DNA from 3 places in the Streptomyces sp. NPDC042259 genome. Region 2 is predicted to be linked to each of the others. Evidence: riboswitches for the same ligand, from Rfam matches in the RefSeq annotation. Region 2 holds a riboswitch; each other region holds the start of a gene.
The links. A riboswitch is a leader RNA that binds a small molecule or an ion and turns the genes downstream of it on or off. The one in region 2 is predicted to bind cobalamin.
Positions count from the first base shown of each region.

Region 1: linked by a shared signal. The riboswitch ahead of cobN (cobaltochelatase subunit CobN) and the one ahead of ACZ6MA_RS00350 (cobalamin biosynthesis protein) in region 2 are both predicted to bind cobalamin.
Region 3: linked by a shared signal. The riboswitch ahead of ACZ6MA_RS15515 (ribonucleoside-diphosphate reductase subunit alpha) and the one ahead of ACZ6MA_RS00350 (cobalamin biosynthesis protein) in region 2 are both predicted to bind cobalamin.

Region 1 covers NZ_JBVJDW010000002.1:959,750-963,589, reverse strand. Annotated here, with positions in the region: partial or broken gene ACZ6MA_RS08615 (nitrite reductase) at 1-808, opposite strand, end outside; cobalamin riboswitch at 1,064-1,208, shown strand; gene cobN (cobaltochelatase subunit CobN) at 1,299-3,840, shown strand, end outside.
Region 2 covers NZ_JBVJDW010000001.1:61,455-65,294, reverse strand. Annotated here, with positions in the region: gene ACZ6MA_RS00355 (cobyric acid synthase) at 1-571, opposite strand, end outside; gene ACZ6MA_RS00350 (cobalamin biosynthesis protein) at 601-1,677, opposite strand; cobalamin riboswitch at 1,809-1,944, opposite strand; gene ACZ6MA_RS00345 (hypothetical protein) at 2,063-2,308, opposite strand; gene ACZ6MA_RS00340 (inorganic phosphate transporter) at 2,341-3,582, opposite strand; gene ACZ6MA_RS00335 (class II aldolase/adducin family protein) at 3,695-3,840, shown strand, end outside.
Region 3 covers NZ_JBVJDW010000004.1:726,769-730,608, reverse strand. Annotated here, with positions in the region: gene mctP (monocarboxylate uptake permease MctP) at 1-1,191, shown strand, start outside; adenosylcobalamin-variant (AdoCbl-variant) riboswitch at 1,467-1,564, shown strand; gene ACZ6MA_RS15515 (ribonucleoside-diphosphate reductase subunit alpha) at 1,735-3,840, shown strand, end outside.

The DNA.
Region 1 (3,840 bases), on a different contig from region 2:
CGCCCGCCCCGTCCCGGGCGGCCGCGTCGGCCACCAGGGACCACTGGGCGGTGCTCAGCCGGCCGAGCGGCGCGGTCACCGACAGCGCGCACCGCCCGTCCGGGCCGGTGACCAGGCCCGGCTCGGCGGGGGAGCCGTGCGGGAGCCGGGGGTCGGCAAGCGGTGCGCAGGCGATGCCCGCGGCCCTCAGCCGGTCCGCCAATGCCGCGATGCGCGGGCGGTGTTCGGGCGCCAGGTCCCGCACGCGCCAGGCCTTGGCGCCGCTGTGGGACAGCGCCGCGAGGAACTCGCGCGCGGCCAGCGCGGCCGCGCGCGGCGCGTCGGCGGCGGCGATCCGCAGCCCGGGGCCGGAGGCGGCGAAGCACAGGACGGCTTGCCCCTCGCCGCTTGCGATCAATGTCACATCGGGACCGAGGGCCACGATGTCACCGCGCCCGTCGTCCAGACCGAAGAGGAAACGTCCCGACAAACCTGACAAATCCGGGTCGTCGGCACGGTCGGAGCCGGGGGCGCACAGCAGTGCGTCCAGGGCGCGCGCCCAGGCCTGCACATCGATTGCCCCCGTGCGGGACGGCTCGGCACCCCCGTGCGTCCCTCCGTGCGTCCCCGCGTCCAGGCCGCACAGCGGTGAGGCCGCCACATTGCGCACCCGGTCGTGCCGGTCCGACGGGAGCAGTCCCGCCGTCCGCAACCGGTCGGCCAGTTCGCCGCCACAGCCCTCGGCCAGCCCGCGCAACTGAACGTTGCCACGCGAGGTGATGTCGAGATTCCCGTCGCCCAACTCCCGCGCCACCTGCGCCAACACCATCGCCTGAGGGGCCGTCAACAGACCGGCGGGCAGCCGGACGCGCGCCAGCGCCCCGTCGTCCGCGGCGTGCAGCCGCAGCGCTCCGGGGCACGCGTCGCCGCCCGCGCGGACGGTCCGTCCGCCGGCGGCCGGTTTATCCCGCTCCGGGGGGGATGTGGGGGTGACGGGCATGGCGGCGAGCATACCGACGATCACACCGGGTGCACCGTCCTGTGCCAAACGGCCAGCGCTTACTATGCTCACCGGTGGCCAGAATCTCTTTATTCGTCCTCTGGTCCGCCAAACGCCAGCGACGGCGTCAGGGGAGGAAGCCGGTGTGACTCCGGCACGGTCCCGCCACTGTGAGCCCGGCAGCGATGCCGGGCGAGTCAGGAACTCCCGCCGTCCTCCAACCGCCCGGGGCGCGGACCCCGAGGAAGGCCAGCCGCCGCATGCGCACTTTCCGGTCCGGCACGCCCCGGGCGACCCTCGATGCCCTGGGGAGCGCCGCGTGATCCTTCTCCTGTCGACGTCCGACACCGACCTGCTCAGCGCCCGCGCGGCTGCCGCCCACGGAGGCCCGGTCCCGTACCGGCTCGCCAACCCCGCCCGGCTCGCGCTCGACGACCTGCCCGCGCTGCTGGAGGGCACCGACCTCGTCGTCGTACGACTCCTCGGTGGCATCCGCGCCTGGCAGGAGGGGCTCGACCTGCTGCTCGCCGGGGACCGCCCCGTCGTCGTCCTCACCGGCGAACAGGCACCCGACGCCCAGCTGATGGAGGCCTCCACCGTCCCCATCGGCATCGCCGCCGAGGCGCACGCCTACCTCGCGCACGGCGGCCCCGCCAACCTCGAACAGCTCGCGCGGTTCCTCTCCGACACCGTGCTGCTCACCGGACACGGCTTCGAGGCGCCCGCGCCCGCCCCCACCTGGGGCCCGCTGGAGCGCACCCCCAAGCCCGGCGCGAGCGGCCCGCTCATCGCGGTGCTCTACTACCGCGCCCACCACATGAGCGGCAACACCGCCTTCGTGGACACCCTGTGCGGGGCGATCGAGGACGCGGGCGGCCGCGCCCTGCCGCTGTACGTCGCCTCGCTGCGCGCCCCCGAGCCCGCGCTCGTCGAGGCGCTCACCGCCGCCGACGCCGTCGTCACCACCGTCCTCGCCGCGGGCGGCACCAAGCCCGCGGCCGCCTCCGCCGGCGGCGACGACGAATCCTGGGACGCCGGCGCCCTCGCCGCCCTCGACGTGCCGATCCTCCAGGCCCTGTGCCTGACCGGCCCGCGCAGCGCCTGGGAGGAGAACGACGAGGGCCTCTCGCCGCTCGACGCCGCCACCCAGGTCGCCGTCCCCGAGTTCGACGGCCGCCTCATCACCGTCCCGTTCTCCTTCAAGGAGGTCGACGAGGACGGTCTGCCGATGTACGTGGCCGACGCCGAGCGCGCCGCCCGCGTCGCCGGCATCGCCGTGCGCCACGCCCGGCTGCGGCACATCCCCGCGGCCGACAAGCGCCTCGCGCTGGTCCTCTCCGCCTACCCCACCAAGCACTCCCGCATCGGCAACGCCGTCGGGCTCGACACCCCGGCCAGCGCCGTGGCACTGCTGCGCCGACTGCGCGAGGAGGGCTACGACTTCGGGTCCGAGGAGGTCCCCGGGCTCGCGTCCGGCGACGGCGACGAGCTGATCTACGCCCTCATCGAGGCCGGCGGCCACGACCAGGAGTGGCTCACCGAGGAGCAGCTCGCCCGCAACCCCGTCCGCATCCCGGCCGCCGACTACCGGCGCTGGTTCGCCGAGCTGCCCGCCGAGCTGCGCGAGGCCGTCGAGGAGCACTGGGGCCCGGCGCCCGGCGAGATGTTCGTCGACCGCAGCGCCAACCCCGAGGGCGACATCGTCCTCGCGGCCCTGCGCCGCGGCAACCTGCTGATCCTCATCCAGCCGCCGCGCGGCTTCGGCGAGAACCCCATCGCGATCTACCACGACCCCGACCTGCCGCCCTCGCACCACTACCTGGCCGCCTACCGCTGGATCGCCGCCGCCCAGGCCGACGGCGGTTTCGGCGCCGACGCCATGGTCCACCTCGGCAAGCACGGCAACCTGGAGTGGCTGCCCGGCAAGAACGCCGGCCTGTCCGCCGCCTGCGGCCCGGACGCCGCCCTCGGCGATCTGCCGCTGATCTACCCCTTCCTCGTCAACGACCCCGGCGAGGGCACCCAGGCCAAGCGCCGCGCCCACGCCACCCTCGTCGACCACCTCGTGCCGCCGATGGCCCGCGCCGAGTCCTACGGCGACATCGCCCGCCTGGAACAGCTCCTCGACGAGTACGCGTCCATCTCCGCGATGGACCCGGCCAAGCTGCCCGCCATCCGCGCCCAGATCTGGACGCTGATCCAGGCCGCGAAGCTCGACCACGACCTCGGCCTCGACGACCGTCCGGACGACGACGGCTTCGACGACTTCCTGCTGCACGTCGACGGCTGGCTGTGCGAGGTCAAGGACGCCCAGATCCGTGACGGTCTGCACGTCCTGGGCGGCGCGCCCACCGGCGAGGCGCGGGTCAACCTCGTCCTGTCGATCCTGCGCGCCCGCCAGATCTGGGGCGGCACACAGGCCCTGCCGGGCCTGCGCGAGGCCCTCGGCCTCGACGAGTCCGCCGCCACCCGCACCACCGCCGACGAGGCGGAGGAGCGGGCCCGCGCGCTCGTCCAGGCCATGGAGGACGCGGACTGGGACCCGGCCGCGGTCGCCTCCGTGGCGGGCGGGCACGGCGACCAGGTCGCCGCCATCCTCGACTTCGCCGCCCGCGAGGTCGTACCCCGCCTGGCCGCCACCACCGACGAGATCGACCACGCGGTGCACGCCCTGAACGGCGGCTTCGTCCCGGCGGGCCCCTCCGGCTCCCCGCTCCGCGGCCTGGTCAACGTCCTCCCGACGGGCCGCAACTTCTACTCCGTCGACCCCAAGGCCGTCCCCAGCCGGCTCGCCTGGGAGACCGGCCAGGCCCTCGCCGACTCCCTGTTGCAGCGCTACCGCACCGACCACGGCGACTGGC
Region 2 (3,840 bases):
TGTGCGCCTGGTCCTCGGGGGAGAGCAGCGCGGTCGTCCCGAAGAACGACGCGAACACACCGCCCCGGTCGATGTCGCCGACCACCACGACCGGCAGCCGTGCCGCCCGCGCGATGCCCATGTTGACGATGTCGGTGCGCCGCAGATTGATCTCGGCCGGGCTGCCGGCCCCCTCGCAGATCACCGCGTCGTGCGTGCGCCGCAGCTCCTCCAGGCACTCCGTGACCGTACCGAACAGCTGCTCCTGACGCCCGGAGTGGTAGCCGCGGGCGCTGAGTTCACCCACCGGCTTGCCCATGAGGACGATCTGACTGCTGCGGTCGCCGCCGGGCTTGAGGAGCACCGGGTTCATCAGCGCCGTCGGCTCGACGCGGGCGGCGGCCGCCTGCATGGCCTGCGCCCGGCCGATCTCGGCGCCCTCGCGCGTCACGAACGAGTTCAGCGACATGTTCTGCGCCTTGAAGGGCGCGACCTTGACGCCCTTGCGGACCAGCCATCGGCAGATCCCGGCGGTGACCACGCTCTTGCCCGCGTCCGAGGTGGTCCCGGCCACCAGCAGGCCCCCGCCCAGCGGGCCCCCGGGCCCGCTCCTGTCCGCTGTCACCGGTTCCTCCTGTGCTGCGTGGGAGCGATGGTCCGTCGTGGGATCCGTAGTGCCGTCCGTACGGCCCAGGCGGTTGCCGGAAGTCTGCCCAGGACGCGGCCGGCCGGCGCACCGCTCGTGGAGCGTGCCGCGGCCCGCGCGCCGGTGACGGCGTACCGCCCGGCGATCGCGACCCCGAGGGCCAGCAGCGACACCCGGCGCGAGAGCCGTACCGCGCGCTCGATGTCGGCGGCCCGGACCGGGCGCAGCTCCGCGCCCAGGACGGGACGGTGTTCGACGCGGCCCGCGTAGGCGAGGGTGCCGCCCAGACGGACGCCGAGCGCACCGGCGAAGGCGGCCTCCACCGGGCCGGCGTTGGGGCTGGGGTGCCGGGCGGCGTCCCGCCGGGCCACCCGCCACGCGCCGCGCGGATCGGGGCCGGCCAGGACGGCGAGGGCGGCGGTGAGCCGGGCGCCGGGCCAGCCGACGACGTCGTCGAGCCGGGCCGAGGCCCAGCCGAACCGCCGGTAGCGCGCGGACTTGTGCCCGACCATCGCGTCCAGGGTGTTGACCGCGCGGAAGCCGACGAGCCCGGGCACGCCGCCGAGGGCGCCCCAGACGAGGGCGCCCACCACGGCGTCGGAGGTGTTCTCGGCGACGGACTCGACGACGGCCCGCGCGATCGCCTGCGCGTCCAGCGCCTGCGGGTCACGGCCGCACAGGTGCGGCAGCCGCTCCCGGGCGACGTCCAGGTCCCCGGCGGCCAGGGCGCCGCCGACGGCCCGGGCCTCGCGGCCCAGGGACGTGCCGCCGAGCACCGCCCAGGTGGCGGCGGCGGTCAGCGCGAGACGCGCGCGGGGGGAGCTTCGCACGGCACGGGTCAGCAGCCCGGCGGCGGCGACGGTGCCGCCCGCGCACACCAGCGTGTGCAGGGCGCCGTAACCGCGGTGGTCGCGCCACAGCCTCTTCTCGACGCCCTGCGCGGCGCGCCCGAAGGCGGCCACGGGGTGACCGCGGCGCGGGTCGCCCACCAGGAGGTCGCCGAGGAAGCCGAGTGCGGCACCGGACGCGAAACCGACGTGATCGGCACGCATCGGATCAGACCGCCGTCATGCCTCGAAGGGGTGCACAGCGGACGGAGGGTGGGGGCGTGGGGCGGCAGCCGGGCATGGCGATGTGTCCTCACTCAGGGTCCGCGCCCTGGTTCGACGTGACCGGCGACCAGAGTCTCCTGGCTCCCGGATCGGCGCCGCCCCCGGTCTTCCAGCTCGTGGTGAGCCGTGACCCCTGTGGACCCACGGGGTGGGGGAGCGCTCCCCGGTGACAGTGGCGGGACCGCGCCGGACTCGCACCGGCTTCCTCTTGCTGTCGCCGTTTGGCCCCGGAAGTCCACCACGGCCCGGGAACGGCCGTCAACTCACGTTTGACCTGCGGCCGAAGCCGCCCGGGCCGTGCCGGTGGACTGCCGTCGGCGGACGGTCAGGTGACGATGAGGTAGATGCCGTAGGCGACGGCCGCCGCGCACAGCGCGAAGCAGGCGTACGCGCCGGTGCGCGCCATCGTGGTCGGCGCCGTGGTGACCGCCGCCGCGCCGGCGGCGTCGGGCCGCCCCTGTGGCTTGCGGGACGTGCCGACGATGCCGAGGGTGAAGACGCCCACCAGCGCGACGGTCACGACGAGGCTGACGCCGAAGACCTGGCCGAGAGCTGCCCAGTCGATGTTCATTGCGTTCTTCCTTAAGGCTGGCTGGTCCGGCGTCAGCCGGTCGCGGCGGCCGGGGTCCGCTCGGGCTCGCGGGGAGCCAGGGCGGCCGGGGCCGTGACGAGCCCGGCCGGCGGCGGGGCGACGGCCTGGAGGGCGGTGGTGACGACACCGGCGGGCTCGGCGGCCGGGGTGTCGAGCTCGTTGACGTTGTCGTGCGTCACGGGCTTGCGGCGCGAGGCCAGCCAGATCGCGCCACAGGCGGCGAGGGCGAGCACGGCGACCGTGGCGACACCCCAGTCGCCCTGGTCGGCGAGGAGGGCGGCGGCACCGGCGACGAGACCGGCGGCCGGCAGCGTCAGACCCCAGGCGACGACCATGCGGCCGGCGGTGGACCAGCGCACCACGCCGCCCTTGCGGCCGAGGCCGGAGCCCATGACCGAGCCGGAGCAGACCTGGGTGGTGGAGAGCGCGAAGCCGAGGTGGGAGGAGGCGAGGATGACGGTCGCGGCACCGGTCTGGGCGGCGAAGCCCTGCGGCGGCTGGATGTCGGTGAGGCCCTTGCCCATGGTGCGGATGATGCGCCAGCCGCCCAGGTAGGTACCGAGCGCGATGGCCAGACCGGCGGAGACGATGACCCACATCGGCGGGTCGGCGTGCGGGGCGACGACGCCGCCCGTGACGAGCGCGAGGGTGATCACACCCATCGTCTTCTGGGCGTCGTTGGTGCCGTGGGCGAGGGAGACCAGGGCGGCCGAGGCGATCTGCCCGGCGCGGTAGCCCTTGGCGGTGTCCTTCTCGTCGCGGCCCTTGGCGAGCCGGTAGGTGAGCCGGGTCGCGACGAGGGCGGCGACGCCGGCCACCAGCGGGGCCGCGACCGCCGGGATGAGGACCTTCATGACGACCTTGTCGGCGTTGACCGCGTCGAAGCCGACGGACACGACGGTCGCGCCGATCAGGCCGCCGAACAGGGCGTGCGACGAACTGGAGGGCAGGCCCGCCAGCCAGGTCAGCAGGTTCCACACGATCGCGCCGACCAGACCCGCGAAGATGACCTCTGGCCGGATCCCCGCGCTCTCGTCGATGATGCCCCCGGAGATCGTCTTGGCGACCTCCACGGACAGGAACGCGCCGACGAGGTTCAAGGCGGCGGACATGGCCACCGCGACCTTGGGCTTGAGAGCCCCGGTGGAGATGGTCGTGGCCATGGCGTTGGCCGTGTCGTGGAAGCCGTTCGTGAAGTCGAACACCAAGGCCGTGACGATCACGATCCCGATGAGAAGCGTGATGTTTTCCATTCACCCAGGCAATCAGCTCGATGGTCAGTACGCGGCGACCGTAGGGACCCCGGGTGAACGGAAGGTGAACTGGGCCGGACCGAGCAGTGACGAGAACCGGAGGCGGACGACGATGACAGCGACCGGAGAGCGGATAGCCGGACCCGAGGAGATCAGGCGGACATGGGCGGACGTGGTCGCCACGGCCCGTCGCACCACCTCGGAGGGCCTGGTCGTGGGCACCTCCGGCAATGTCTCCGCCCGGGTCGGCGATGTCGT
Region 3 (3,840 bases), on a different contig from region 2:
CTCCAGCTGGTCGGCATCCAGGCCGTGCTGGACGTGATGGGCGTGGGCGGCGGGTCGAACTGGTTCATGAAGGACCTGCCGCTGCTGATCGCCTTCGGCGTGCTGGCGGCCTATACCTATTCCGCCGGGCTGCGGGCGCCGGCGCTGATCGCCTTCGTCAAGGACGCGCTGATCTACATCGTGATCATCGTGGCGATCGTCTACATCCCGATCAAGCTCGGCGGCTTCGACGACATCTTCGCGAAGGCGGGCGAGGCGCTCGCGGCCGAGAACCCGGCGACCGGCAAGCCGCGCGGCTCCCTGGTGACCGGTCCGCAGGCGCAGTGGGCGTACGCGACGCTCGCCCTCGGGTCGGCGATGGCGCTCTTCCTCTATCCCCACTCGGTGACGGCCGTGCTCTCCAGCCGGAGCCGTAACGTCATCCGCCGCAACACCACGATCCTGCCGCTGTACTCGCTGATGCTCGGGCTGCTGGCGATCCTCGGCTTCATGGCGCTCGCCGCCGGGGTCAAGGTCAAGAACGGCCAGCTGGCCATCCCGCAACTCTTCGAGAACATGTTCCCGGACTGGTTCACGGGCGTCGCGTTCGCCGCGATCGGGATCGGCGCGCTCGTCCCGGCGGCCATCATGTCGATCGCCGCCGCGAATCTGTTCACCCGCAACATCTACAAGGACTTCATCAAGCCGGACGCCACGCCCGAGCACGAGGCGAAGGTCTCCAAGCTCTCCTCGCTGCTGGTGAAGGTCGGCGCGCTGGTCTTCGTGCTCACCATGGACAAAACGGTCGCGATCAACTTCCAGCTGCTCGGCGGCATCTGGATCCTGCAGACCGTCCCGGCCCTGGTCGGCGGGCTCTTCACCCGCTGGTGCCACCGCTGGGCGCTGCTCGGCGGCTGGGCGGCCGGAATGGTCTACGGCACCTGGCGGGCCTACGCCACGCCGAGCGCCACGCAGGACCACTTCGGCAACACCAACCTCATCCCGCTGATCGGTGAGAAGGGTTACATCGGCCTCACGGCCTTCGTCCTCAACGTCCTCGTGGTGATCGTCCTCACCTTCGTGCTCAGAAAGCTCGGCGCGCCGGACGGTGTGGACGAGACGAAGGCGTCGGACTACACCGCCGACGCGGGCGACCCGGGCGTGGTGGAGAAGCTTCCGGCGGCCACCGCCGGAGCCCCCGGCGGCCACTGACCCCGACGCCCCCGACCGCGCCTCTGAGGCCGCCGCTCCCCGACGAACAGGGGGGCGGCGGCCTTCGCCGTGCGGGCGCCGCCGAGGCGCTCGCAGAGGCCCTCCGGAGGGCCTTCGCGCGGGGCCGCGAAGGGCCGTGACGGGGGCTCACGCCAATAGGGATTCGAGGTCCAACACCCGGGCGCTCTAGCACATTCCGCACCCAGCTCATTACCGCGCGACACAAGATGTGGGGGCGCGTACGAGTGGCAGCACTAGATGTATGCTCGTCCTCGCTGTCGCCGCAGGGGAATCCGGTGGAAATCCGGAACTGTCCCGCAACGGTGTATGTGTGCGGTTTTACGTACCCAAGAGTCCGAGGACCTGCCGACAGCGCGCCCGCCTCCGAGCCACCACTCGGAACAGGGCGTCGAATTCGTCCGGGTCTCGCGGGTTGGGCCGGTGGACGCTGCGTGGCATGCCCTGGTGCAGGGGTGCGCCCGTACGCGCCCGTCGCGCCCGCCCGCCCGGCCCACACCACTGCCGAGCGAGGGAGAGCCCCACGTGACCATCGCGCCCGCCGATCCGGTCTCAGCGACAGCGGAAGCGACCGGCGGCCCCGGGACCGCGCTGCTGCGCACCCTGACCGACCTCACCGCCGATCTGCCCGCCACCGACCCCGGCAAGGTCGCCGCCGCCGCGCTGCGCGGCCGGCACCCGGGTTCGGACGAGGCCGAGCTGCGGTCCCTGGCCACCGAGGCCGCCGCCGGGCTCATCGCCGAGGAGCCGGAGTACTCCCGGCTCGCCGCGCGACTGCTCACGCGGGCGATCGCCGACGAGGCGGCCGGACAGGGCGCCCTCTCCTTCTCCGCCTCCGTCGCGGTCGGCCACCGCGAGGGTCTGATCGCCGACGAGACGGCCGCGTTCGTCGTCACCCACGCCGAGCGCCTGGACGCCCTCGTGGACGCCGCGCTCGCCGACGGCGCCGACGACCGCTTCGGCTACTTCGGCCTGCGCACCCTGCACAGCCGCTATCTGCTGCGTCACCCCATCACCCGCCAGGTCGTCGAGACCCCGCAGCACTTCCTGCTGCGCGTGGCCTGCGGCCTCGCCGAGGACCAGTCGACGCGGGCCCTGGACGACGTGGCCGAGCTGTACCGGCTGACCAGCACGCTCTCCTACCTGCCGTCCTCCCCCACGCTGTTCAACTCCGGTACCCGGCACCCGCAGATGTCCTCCTGCTACCTGCTGGACTCGCCGCTGGACGAGCTGGACTCGATCTACGACCGCTACCACCAGGTGGCGCGGCTGTCGAAGCACGCCGGCGGCATCGGCCTGTCCTACTCGCGCATCCGCTCGCGCGGCTCGCTGATCCGGGGCACCAACGGCCACTCCAACGGCATCGTGCCGTTCCTGCGCACGCTGGACGCCTCCGTCGCCGCCGTCAACCAGGGCGGCCGGCGCAAGGGCGCGGCCTGTGTCTACCTGGAGACCTGGCACGCGGACATCGAGGAGTTCCTGGAGCTTCGCGACAACACCGGTGAGGAGGCACGCCGCACGCACAACCTCAACACCGCGCACTGGATCCCGGACGAGTTCATGCGCCGCGTCGAGGCGGACGCCGACTGGTCGCTGTTCTCCCCCGCCGACACCCCCGAGCTGGTCGACCTGTGGGGCGACGCGTTCGACGCCGCCTACCGCAAGGCCGAGGCCGACGGCAAGGCGATCAAGACGATCCCCGCGCGCGTGCTGTACTCCCGGATGATGCGCACCCTCGCGCAGACCGGCAACGGCTGGATGACGTTCAAGGACGCCTCCAACCGCACCGCGAACCAGACCGCCGAGCCCGGCAAGGTCGTCCACTCCTCGAACCTCTGCACCGAGATCCTCGAGGTCACCGACGACGGCGAGACGGCCGTCTGCAACCTCGGCTCGGTCAACCTCGCGCAGCACCTCGGTGCCGACGGCGAGATGGACTGGGAGAAGCTCGACCGCACCGTCCGTACGGCCGTGACGTTCCTCGACCGCGTCGTGGACATCAACTTCTACCCGACCGAGCAGGCCGGGAACTCCAACAGCCGCTGGCGCCCGGTGGGCCTCGGCCTGATGGGCCTCCAGGACGTCTTCTTCCGGCTGCGGCTGCCCTTCGACTCCGCCGAGGCGAAGGAGCTGTCCACCCGGATCTCCGAGCGCATCATGCTCGCGGCGTACGAAGCCTCCGCCGACCTCGCCGAGCGGCACGGCCCGCACCCGGCGTGGGCCGCGACCCGCACCGCGCGCGGTGTGCTGCACCCCGACCACTACCCGAACGCCGAGCAGCGCTGGGCCGACCGCTGGGACGCGCTGCGCGCCCGGATCGCGAAGACGGGCATGCGCAACTCGCTGCTGCTCGCCATCGCGCCGACGGCCACTATCGCCTCCATCGCGGGTGTGTACGAGTGCATCGAGCCGCAGGTCTCCAACCTCTTCAAGCGCGAGACGCTCAGCGGTGAGTTCCTCCAGGTCAACACCTACCTGGTGGAGGACCTCAAGCAGCTCGGCGTGTGGGACCGCACCACGCGGGACGCGATGACGGACGCCAACGGCTCGATCCAGGACATGAACTGGATCCCCAAGGAGGTGCGCGACCTCTACCGCACCGCCTGGGAGATCCCGCAGCGCGCCCTGATC